DNA from 2 places in the Ferrimonas gelatinilytica genome. Region 1 is predicted to be linked to the other one. Evidence: predicted binding sites of a transcription regulator. Region 1 holds the regulator's gene; the other holds the start of a gene.
What was found. Region 1 encodes NrdR, which represses ribonucleotide reductase genes. Its sites were predicted from a motif close to AAACACNANATNTNGTGTTT; they were not measured.
Positions count from the first base shown of each region.

Region 1 (4,794 bases):
TCGCCGGCCTGCGCTATGACTACTTCCGCAACACGCCGGATGCCCAGATGGCGGAGGATTTCGGCCGTGACCCTGCCGACTTCGAGCAGATGAGTGACGGTTTCTGGTCGCCCAAGCTGGGCCTGGTGTACCACATTACCGACGCGGTGAGCGTCTACGGTCAGTACGCCTACGGTTACAAGATGCCGACGCCGGATCAGAAGTGGGGTGAGCTGGAGATCCAGGATGGCCGCATGCCGTTCCCGGTGGAGATTATGCCCAACTACGATCTGGAAACCGAAGAGTCCCATACCTTGGAGATCGGTGTCCGGGGCAACCACCAGAACACCTCCTATGAGCTGACCGGTTTCTACACCCAGGCCAATGACTACATCGACTGGGAGTTTAAAGATGCGCCTACCTGTACCCCGACCGGTTGGGGCGTGCCCTTCCCGATCTTCGGCCCATGGTGTGAGGACCCCAATAAGCTGGATCCCGTCTTGGCGCTGCAATACGACTACGTGAACCGTGACCAGGTAAAGATTTACGGCTTCGAGGGGCAGGTGAGCCACTGGATCAATAACGATCTGGAGCTGTGGGGTAATATCGCTTACACCTATGGCACCGATCATAACGGTGACTTCCTTAACACCATTAGCCCGCTCAAGGGCAGCCTGGGGGTCAATGCATACACCCAGATCGCCAGCAAACCCACCACCGTGGGCGGGGTGGTGCGTATGGCCAGCGGCATGGACCGCGTTAAAGAGACCCCGGTGATCCCGGTGGAGGATCCGCTGTACGATCCTAAGTACAACGAGGTCTACACCACCGACGGCTATGCGGTCGTGGATGTTACTGTCGGCGTCGAGCTGACCGATAATTGGCAGTTGCGTGCGGGTGTGTTCAACCTGCTGGACAAGGAGTACATTGATTACGCCGATGTGGCGGGTCAGTCCAAGTACCTAATGGACAACATGGGGGCACCGGAGTCCAACTTCACCCAGCCGGGCCGCTACTTCAACGTTAACGTGAAGTACCAGTTCTGACCTTTGGCGATCGCCGCCTGAGCATCAAGCCGGACCCTGCGTCCGGCTTTTTCTTGGGCGGCGTTTTGTTATGACGGGATGCGAGGATGAGATGCGGTCACTGACGACGGCGGAGCCCGGGAAGGTTCGAAGTCGGTCCAAACCAGCAGTGGATCCGACAGAGGACAAACCCGGTTGCGCTCCCGGCTTTCAGGTCGCCAAAGTGTGATCTTGGGGGGGGTAATTTTGCCCGGTGTGGTGAGGATGCTCACAATCGCTTGGGATAATGGGATTCAAAAGGTAAAATGCGCCACCTTAGGAACGCTTTATTACTTTACCTACCTTACTTACCGGCCAGGAGAGCAGGATGTTCGAACGCAGTATGAATATCGCGGACTTTGATCCCGAGTTGTGGCAAGCGATGGAAGCGGAGCGGGTGCGCCAAGAGGAGCACATTGAGCTTATCGCCTCGGAAAACTACACCAGCCCGCGCGTATTGGAAGCCCAGGGTTCTCAGCTGACCAACAAGTACGCCGAAGGCTATCCGGGCAAGCGTTATTACGGTGGCTGTGAGCACGTCGATGTGGCGGAGCAGCTGGCGATCGATCGCGCCAACGCGCTGTTCGGGTCCGAGTACGCCAACGTCCAGCCGCACTCCGGTTCCCAGGCCAATGCCGCCGTCTTCATGGCCCTGCTGCAGCCCGGCGATACCGTCCTGGGGATGAGCCTGGCCCACGGTGGTCACCTGACCCACGGCGCCTCCGTCTCCTTCTCCGGCAAGATGTACAACGCGGTGCAATATGGGATCAACCCGGACACCGGCGCCATCGATTATGATGAGATCCGCGCCCTGGCCAGGGAGCATCAGCCGAAGATGATCATCGGCGGTTTCTCCGCCTACTCCGGCATCATTGATTGGGCCGAGTTCCGCGCCATCGCCGACGAAGTGGGTGCTTACCTGTTCGTGGACATGGCCCACGTGGCAGGCCTGGTGGCGGCGGGGGTTTACCCGAATCCGGTCCCCCATGCCCACGTAGTGACCACCACCACCCATAAGACCCTGGGCGGTCCCCGTGGCGGTTTGATCCTCTCCGCCATTGGCGATGAAACCCTCTATAAGAAGTTCAACTCCGCGGTGTTCCCTGGTGGTCAGGGTGGCCCGCTGTGTCACGTGATCGCCGCCAAGGCGGTGGCTTTCAAGGAGGCGCTGCAGCCGGAGTTTGCCCAGTACCAGCAGCAGGTGGTGAAGAATGCTCAGGCGATGGCGGACGTATTCATTAACCGTGGCTATGACGTGGTTTCCGGTGGTACCCAGAACCATCTGTTCCTGCTGGACCTGATCAGCAAGGACATTACCGGTAAAGACGCCGATGCGGCCCTGGGTCGGGCCAACATCACGGTGAACAAGAACTCCGTGCCGAACGATCCCCGTAGCCCCTTCGTCACCTCCGGCCTGCGGATCGGCACCCCGGCGTTGACCCGCCGTGGTATCGGCGAAGCGGAAGCCCGGGAGCTGACCGGCTGGATCTGCGACATCCTGGATAACTTCGGCGATGAGTCCGTCGTGGAGCGGGTGAAGCAGCAGGTGGTGGAGCTCTGCGCCCGCTTCCCTGTTTATCGCTAAGGGTTCACCGGGACGACGACGTCCCCAGAAAAACAAGCCCGCCTTCTGGCGGGCTTTTGTTTGCCTCTACCTTACTCTGGCGGACAAAATTCGGTATTCTTGCCCGCACCTTTTTACCCTGTTTGCGGAGACGCCATGCACTGTCCCTTTTGTGCTGCCAGCGATACCAAAGTGATCGATTCCCGCCTGGTGGCGGATGGCCACCAGGTGCGCCGGCGCCGGGAGTGCCTCACCTGCCATGAGCGCTACACCACCTTCGAGTCTGCGGAGCTGGTGATGCCGCGGATCATCAAGCAGGACGGCACCCGCCAGCCCTTCGATGAGGAGAAGCTGCGTCGGGGTTTGCAGCGGGCGCTGGAGAAGCGTCCAGTGGGCACCGAGCGGGTGGAACAGGCGGTGAGCAAAATCAAGTCGGCGCTGCGTGCCACCGGTGAGCGGGAGGTCCCCTCCAGCATGCTCGGTAACCTGGTGATGGAGCAGCTGGTGACCCTGGATAAGGTGGCCTACATCCGCTTTGCTTCGGTGTACCGTGGCTTCGATGATCTTGCCGAGTTCGGCGAGGCGATCGCCCGCCTGGAAAAACGTTAATGAATGATGCGGGTTTCAGCGCCACCGATGCCACGCACATGGCCAGGGCCATCGCCCTGGCTAAGCGGGGTTGGCTCACCACGCGGCCAAACCCCAGGGTGGGGTGTGTGCTGGTCAACGAGGGTACCGTGGTGGGCGAGGGCGCCCATCTCAAGGCGGGCGAACCCCATGCCGAAGTCCACGCCCTGCGTGCCGCCGGTGCACACGCTCGTGGTGCCACCGCCTACGTCACCCTGGAACCCTGCAGCCACCATGGCCGTACGCCCCCCTGTGCCGAAGCGCTGATCGCTGCCGGCGTTGCTCGGGTGGTGGTGGCGATGGTGGACCCGAACCCCCAGGTGGCGGGGCGTGGCTTGCGGATGCTGGAGCAGGCGGGGATCCCCACCTCTGCAGGCCTGATGCAGGCCCAGGCCGAGGCGCTCAATCCCGGCTTTATCAAGCGGATGAAAACCGGTCTACCTTGGGTCCGGGTCAAGCTGGCGGCCAGCATTGATGGCCGTACGGCCCTGGCCAATGGCGATTCCAAGTGGATCACCGGCCCACAGGCGCGGGCTGACGTTCAGCGCCTGCGAGCCCAGAGCGACGCGGTGATCACCGGTGCCGACTCGGTGCTGGCGGACGATCCCAGCATGAATGTCCGCCACCAGGAGTTGGGTAGCTGGCGCCAACGCATCAGTGCCGAGCAGCTGATGCAACCGCTTCGGGTGGTGGTGGATGGCGAGGCCCGACTGGCCCCGCCGCTGAAGTTGCTCCGTTGTGAGGGGCCGATCTTGTTGGCCAGCCACCGCGGCTACCCGGCCATTTGGCCCGATGGCGTCACCTGCTGGCAGGGCCCGCGTCAGGCCCAGGGCAAACTGGATCTTTCGGCGCTGCTGACAGAGCTGGGCCGCCGTGAAATCAACGAGGTGCTGGTGGAAGCCGGCGCCGGTTTGGCTGGCGCTTTCATCAGCGCCGGTCTTTGGGACGAACTGGTGCTTTACCAGGCCCCGAAGCTGATGGGCAGCGGCGCCCGCGGTCTGCTACAGCTGCCCGATTTCCCCGCCATGGCGGCGGTGGACACCTTGACCTTTAGCGATGTCCGTCGCGTCGGCGCGGATCTGCGCCTGACGCTGACGCGGCAGGAGAGATAACACCATGTTCACTGGCATCGTGGAAGCCGTTGGCACACTGCGCAAACTGGAGCCTCGGGGCGGCGATCTCCGGGTTACCGTCGACACCGGCAAGTTGCCGTTGGAGGACGTGAAGCTGGGCGACAGTATCGCCACCAACGGCGTCTGCCTCACCGTAGTCAACCTGGGGGCGGATCACTTCGTGGCGGATCTGAGCGCCGAGACTCTGGCATTGACCAACTTCGACCACTATGGCGTGGGCCAGAGGGTCAACCTGGAGCAGGCGGTGACCCCGAGCACCCGCTTGGGGGGCCACCTGGTCAGCGGCCATGTGGACGGCGTGGCCGAGGTGGTCAGCCGGCACACCAGGGCGCGGGCCATCGAGTTTTGGCTGCAGGCGCCCGCCGAGTTGGGCCGCTACCTGCCCCACAAGGGCTCGGTCACCATCGACGGCGTCAGCCTCACCCTC
Region 1 is NZ_BAABLF010000012.1:9,582-14,375, reverse strand. It holds gene ABD997_RS09625 (TonB-dependent hemoglobin/transferrin/lactoferrin family receptor) at 1-1,025, shown strand, start outside; gene glyA (serine hydroxymethyltransferase) at 1,372-2,628, shown strand; gene nrdR (transcriptional regulator NrdR) at 2,764-3,216, shown strand; gene ribD (bifunctional diaminohydroxyphosphoribosylaminopyrimidine deaminase/5-amino-6-(5-phosphoribosylamino)uracil reductase RibD) at 3,216-4,346, shown strand; gene ABD997_RS09605 (riboflavin synthase) at 4,351-4,794, shown strand, end outside.

Region 2 (4,794 bases), on a different contig from region 1:
TCCACAACGGTCTCCGCCCCGGTCCTACCGGTAAAAACAGTGGTTTGGGATTCTAACACAAGGATTCTGCAAAAGAAGGCTTACAAGAGTTTCGACCATCCCTCTCGCTCGATATAATCGAGACGCAACGTTGCAATGGCTATCAAGGCAGAGATAAGAACAATGACAAATACCCAGAATGTGGATGCTCAAGAGGTCGCCAAATTTGAACAGCTCGCCGCCACCTGGTGGGATCCTGAAGGCCACTCCGGCCCGTTGCACAAAATGAATCCGCTTCGTCTGGGTTACATAGAGCGTCACAGCGAAGGACTCTTCGGCAAGAAAGCGGTCGATGTCGGCTGCGGTGGTGGTCTGCTCAGCGAAGCCATGGCCAAGTGTGGCGCCAAGGTTACCGGCCTGGATATGGGGGAGGATCCACTGGAGGTCGCCCGTCTCCATGCGCTCGAGAGTGGCCTGGATATTGATTATCTCCACAGCACCGCAGAGCAACACGCCCAGGGCGAGCGGGGCAAATACGATGTGGTGACCTGCATGGAGATGCTGGAGCATGTACCCGACCCGGCCTCCGTGGTCTCCGCCTGTGCCGAGATGGTAAAGCCCGGTGGCCATCTGTTTCTCTCTACCATCAACAAGACTCCGCAGGCTTACCTGCTTACCATCGTCGGTGCCGAGCGGATCGCCAAGGTACTGCCGAAGGGCACCCACGATTATGAGAAATACCTCCGCCCCTCCCAGCTGATCCGCTGGTGCGAAGAAGCGGGACTGGTGGTGCACCACGCCGACGGGGTCCGCTATAACCCCCTGACCCAAACCTTCAACATGACCCACTCCACCAAGATCAATTACATGATCCACGCCTACAAACCGGAGCTAAGATGAGCCAGGGCTATGACGCTGTGCTGTTCGATCTGGACGGCACCCTGCTGGACACGGCGCCGGATCTCGGGCGGGCAGCCAATGTTGCGTTGGCACAATACGGCTATCCCCCCATCAGCTCACTGCTGGCCAGCCAGGTCAGTTCCCACGGTGTCGCCGGTTTGCTCGGTGCCGCCCTCGGGGCACGACTGGACGCGGTGGACATTCTGCCGATGCGCCGCGTTCTGCTTCAGGCCTATCGGGAAGCAATCAGCATCGAGACCCGGCTGTTCGACGGCATCGACACGCTTATCCACACGCTGGACGACGCGGGATGCCCCTGGGGCATTGTCACCAACAAACCTCAGTGGTTGACCGATCCCCTGCTGGCTCAATGGCCCCTGTTCGCCCGGTCCAGGTGTCAAATCAGTGGCGATACCCTACCCCATTCCAAGCCGCACCCCGCACCTATGTGGGCCGCATCTGAGGCGTTGGCGATCGCGCCGGATCGGATCCTCTACGTCGGGGATGCAGAGCGTGACATGGAGGCGGCTCAGCGCGCCGGTATGGCGGGTGCCGTGGCGCTATGGGGTTACCTGAGGCCGGAGGATCAACCCCAAAAATGGCCCGGCCAACATGCGGCCGATCATCCGCTGGATCTCATCGATCTTTTATCGCTGGTTCAGGGATAAAAAAAACGCAATCAAACCGGGCGTCAAAAAAATTACGCGCCCTTATGATCTTAACCAATCCATCACAAAGTCATTCTGGCCTCTACTTTAGCCGGTTAGGTGATACTAACATGCCAAAAGCACCCACCGGTTATACACACTCTGTCCACATTGAGGGCTATTGAATCCCGAGGGATAACGCCCTATCTTGTAGTCATCATCACAAGACGCACTACATGTTGTGGCACGGCAGCAAACACAACACTACTGCGATAGCCCAAAAGGGGCGCGGGTAACGGGGTACCGTCCGGCAGTTTTCCACGGAAACGTCGCCACAGGTCACCCCGTTTTTCACTTTCACAGGGAACAGGCAGAGCACGTCGCCAATGAATAGTAACCTTCTCGTAACCAAACGGAACGGTCGAAAGGAACCGATCGATCTGGAAAAGATCCACCGGGTGATCTATTGGGCCGCCGATGGCCTGGATAATGTCTCGGTCTCCCAGGTGGAACTGGCCGCGCATATCCATTTTTACGATGGCATCGAGACCGAAGCGATCCATGAAACCATCGTGAAAGCGGCAGCCGATCTGATCAGCGAAGAGTCACCGGACTACCAGTATCTCGCCGCCCGCCTCGCGGTATTCCATCTGCGCAAGAAGGCCTACGGCCAGTTCAAGCCCCCTCACCTATACGACCATGTGGTGAAACTCTGCGAGGCGGGCCGTTACGACCAGCATATCCTCGCGGATTACAGTGTCGAGGAGCTCGACGAGCTGAACCGCTACATCGATCACTGGCGGGATATGAAGTTCTCCTATGCGGCGATCAAACAGCTGGAGGGGAAATACCTGGTGCAGAACCGGGTGACCGGCGAGGTTTATGAAAGCGCTCAGTTCCTCTACATGCTGGTTGCCGCCTGCCTGTTTGCTCACTACCCGAAATCGACGCGGATGGCGTTCGTCAAGCGGTTCTACGACGCCACGTCACTGTTTAAGATCTCCCTGCCTACCCCGATCATGAGCGGTGTGCGAACCCCAACTCGTCAGTTCAGCTCCTGTGTACTGATCGAGTGTGGGGACAGCCTGGACTCCATCAACGCGACCTCCGCGTCCATCGTCAAGTATGTCAGTCAGCGGGCAGGCATCGGCATCAACGCCGGTAACCTGCGTGCCCTGGGCAGTCCCATCCGTGGTGGCGAGGCCTTCCACACCGGTCTGTTGCCGTTCTTCAAGCACTTCCAGACTGCTGTCAAATCCTGCTCCCAAGGGGGAGTGCGGGGTGGTGCGGCTACCCTGTTCTATCCCATGTGGCACCTGGAGGTGGAAGACCTGCTGGTACTTAAGAACAACCGCGGGACCGAAGCAAATCGGATCCGCCACATGGATTACGGGGTCCAGATCAACCACACGCTCTATCAACGCCTCGTCAGTGGCGGCAACATTACGCTGTTCTCACCCTCCGATGTACCCGGGCTGTACGACGCCTTCTTCGCCGACCAGGCCGAGTTTGAGCGTCTCTACTGCCAGTACGAGCAGGATCCCAGCATTCGCAAGAAGAGCATCAAAGCGGTCGAACTGTTCAGCTTAATGATGCAGGAGCGGGCCAGTACCGGACGCATCTACATCCAGAACGTGGATCACTGCAACACCCATAGCCCCTTCGATCCCAAGGTGGCCCCCATTAAGCAGTCCAACCTCTGTCTGGAGATCGCCCTGCCCACCAAGCCGCTGCTGCACACCGAAGATGAGAATGGTGAGATCGCCCTGTGCACCCTCTCTGCCTTCAACCTCGGTGCCATCGACGACCTTGATGAGTTGGAAGAGCTGGCGGAGCTCGCCGTTCGCGCACTGGACAACCTGCTGGATTACCAGGATTACCCGATCAAGGCGGCAAAGATCAGCACCATGAACCGCCGTACCTTGGGCGTCGGGGTGATCAACTTTGCCTACTACCTGGCCAAGCATGGAAAACGCTACTCCGATGGCAGCGCCAACAACCTGACCCACAAGACGTTCGAGGCGATCCAGTACTACCTGCTCAAAGCCTCTAACCGCCTGGCCCAGGAGAAGGGCGCCTGCCCCGCCTTCAATGAAACGACCTACGCCCAGGGGATCCTCCCCATCGACACCTACAAGAAGGCGCTCGATGAGATCTGCGATGAACCCCTGCATCTGGACTGGGAGGGTTTGCGTGCTGACATTCTCGAGCACGGCCTGCGCAACTCGACTCTCTCCGCCCTGATGCCCTCAGAGACATCGAGCCAGATCTCCAATGCCACCAACGGCATTGAGCCGCCCCGCGGCCTGATCAGCGTCAAAGGCTCGAAAGATGGCGTCATGAAGCAGGTGGTCCCCGGGATCGAGAGCCTCGCCAAGGAGTACGAGCTGCTGTGGAGCATCCCCAACAACGAGGGCTACCTGCAGCTGGTGGGGCTGATGCAGAAGTTCGTCGACCAGGCGATCTCGGCCAATACCAACTACGACCCCGGTCGTTTCGAGGGTAACCGAATGCCGATGAAGGTACTGCTCAAGGACCTGCTGCTGGCGTACCGCTATGGCCTCAAGACCCTGTATTATCAGAATACCCGTGACGGCCAGTCCGATTCACAAACTACTGTCAAAGCGGAAGCCGAGGACGATTGTGCCGGCGGCGCGTGCAAGATCTAGGAGCGATCATGAGCCATCAATACAGCACCTTTTCGCGCATCAAAAACGATGCCACCGCGGAGCCGATGTTCCTTGGCAACCCGGTGAACGTGGCGCGCTACGATCAGCAGCGCCACCGCATCTTTGAAGATCTGATCGAGAAGCAACTCTCTTTCTTCTGGCGACCGGAGGAGGTTGATGTAACCCAGGATCGCATCGACTTCAATGCGCTTCCTGCACACGAGCAGCACATCTTCCTCTCCAACCTGAAGTACCAGACCCTGCTGGATTCCATCCAGGGCCGCAGCCCCAACGTGGCCCTGCTGCCTTTGGTTTCTCTGCCGGAGTTGGAGACCTGGATCGAGACCTGGTCCTTCTACGAGACCATTCACAGCCGCTCCTACACCCACATCATCCGGAATATCGTTAAGGATCCGGGCGTCATCTTTGATGATATCGTGGTCAACGAGGAGATCCTCAAGCGCGCCGGGGACATCAGCCACTACTATGACGAGTTGATCCACGCCACTCAGCGTTATCAGCAGTTTGGAGTGGGTGAGCACGAGATCAACGGCGAAACGGTCTCACTCTCCCTGCGGGATCTGAAAAAGAAGCTCTAC
Region 2 is NZ_BAABLF010000005.1:290,014-294,807, forward strand. It holds gene ubiG (bifunctional 2-polyprenyl-6-hydroxyphenol methylase/3-demethylubiquinol 3-O-methyltransferase UbiG) at 163-879, shown strand; gene ABD997_RS03670 (HAD family hydrolase) at 876-1,547, shown strand; gene nrdA (class 1a ribonucleoside-diphosphate reductase subunit alpha) at 1,913-4,195, shown strand; gene nrdB (class Ia ribonucleoside-diphosphate reductase subunit beta) at 4,204-4,794, shown strand, end outside.
Region 2: a site for NrdR is predicted at 1,754-1,773, ahead of nrdA (class 1a ribonucleoside-diphosphate reductase subunit alpha). Genes of this name have one in related genera too.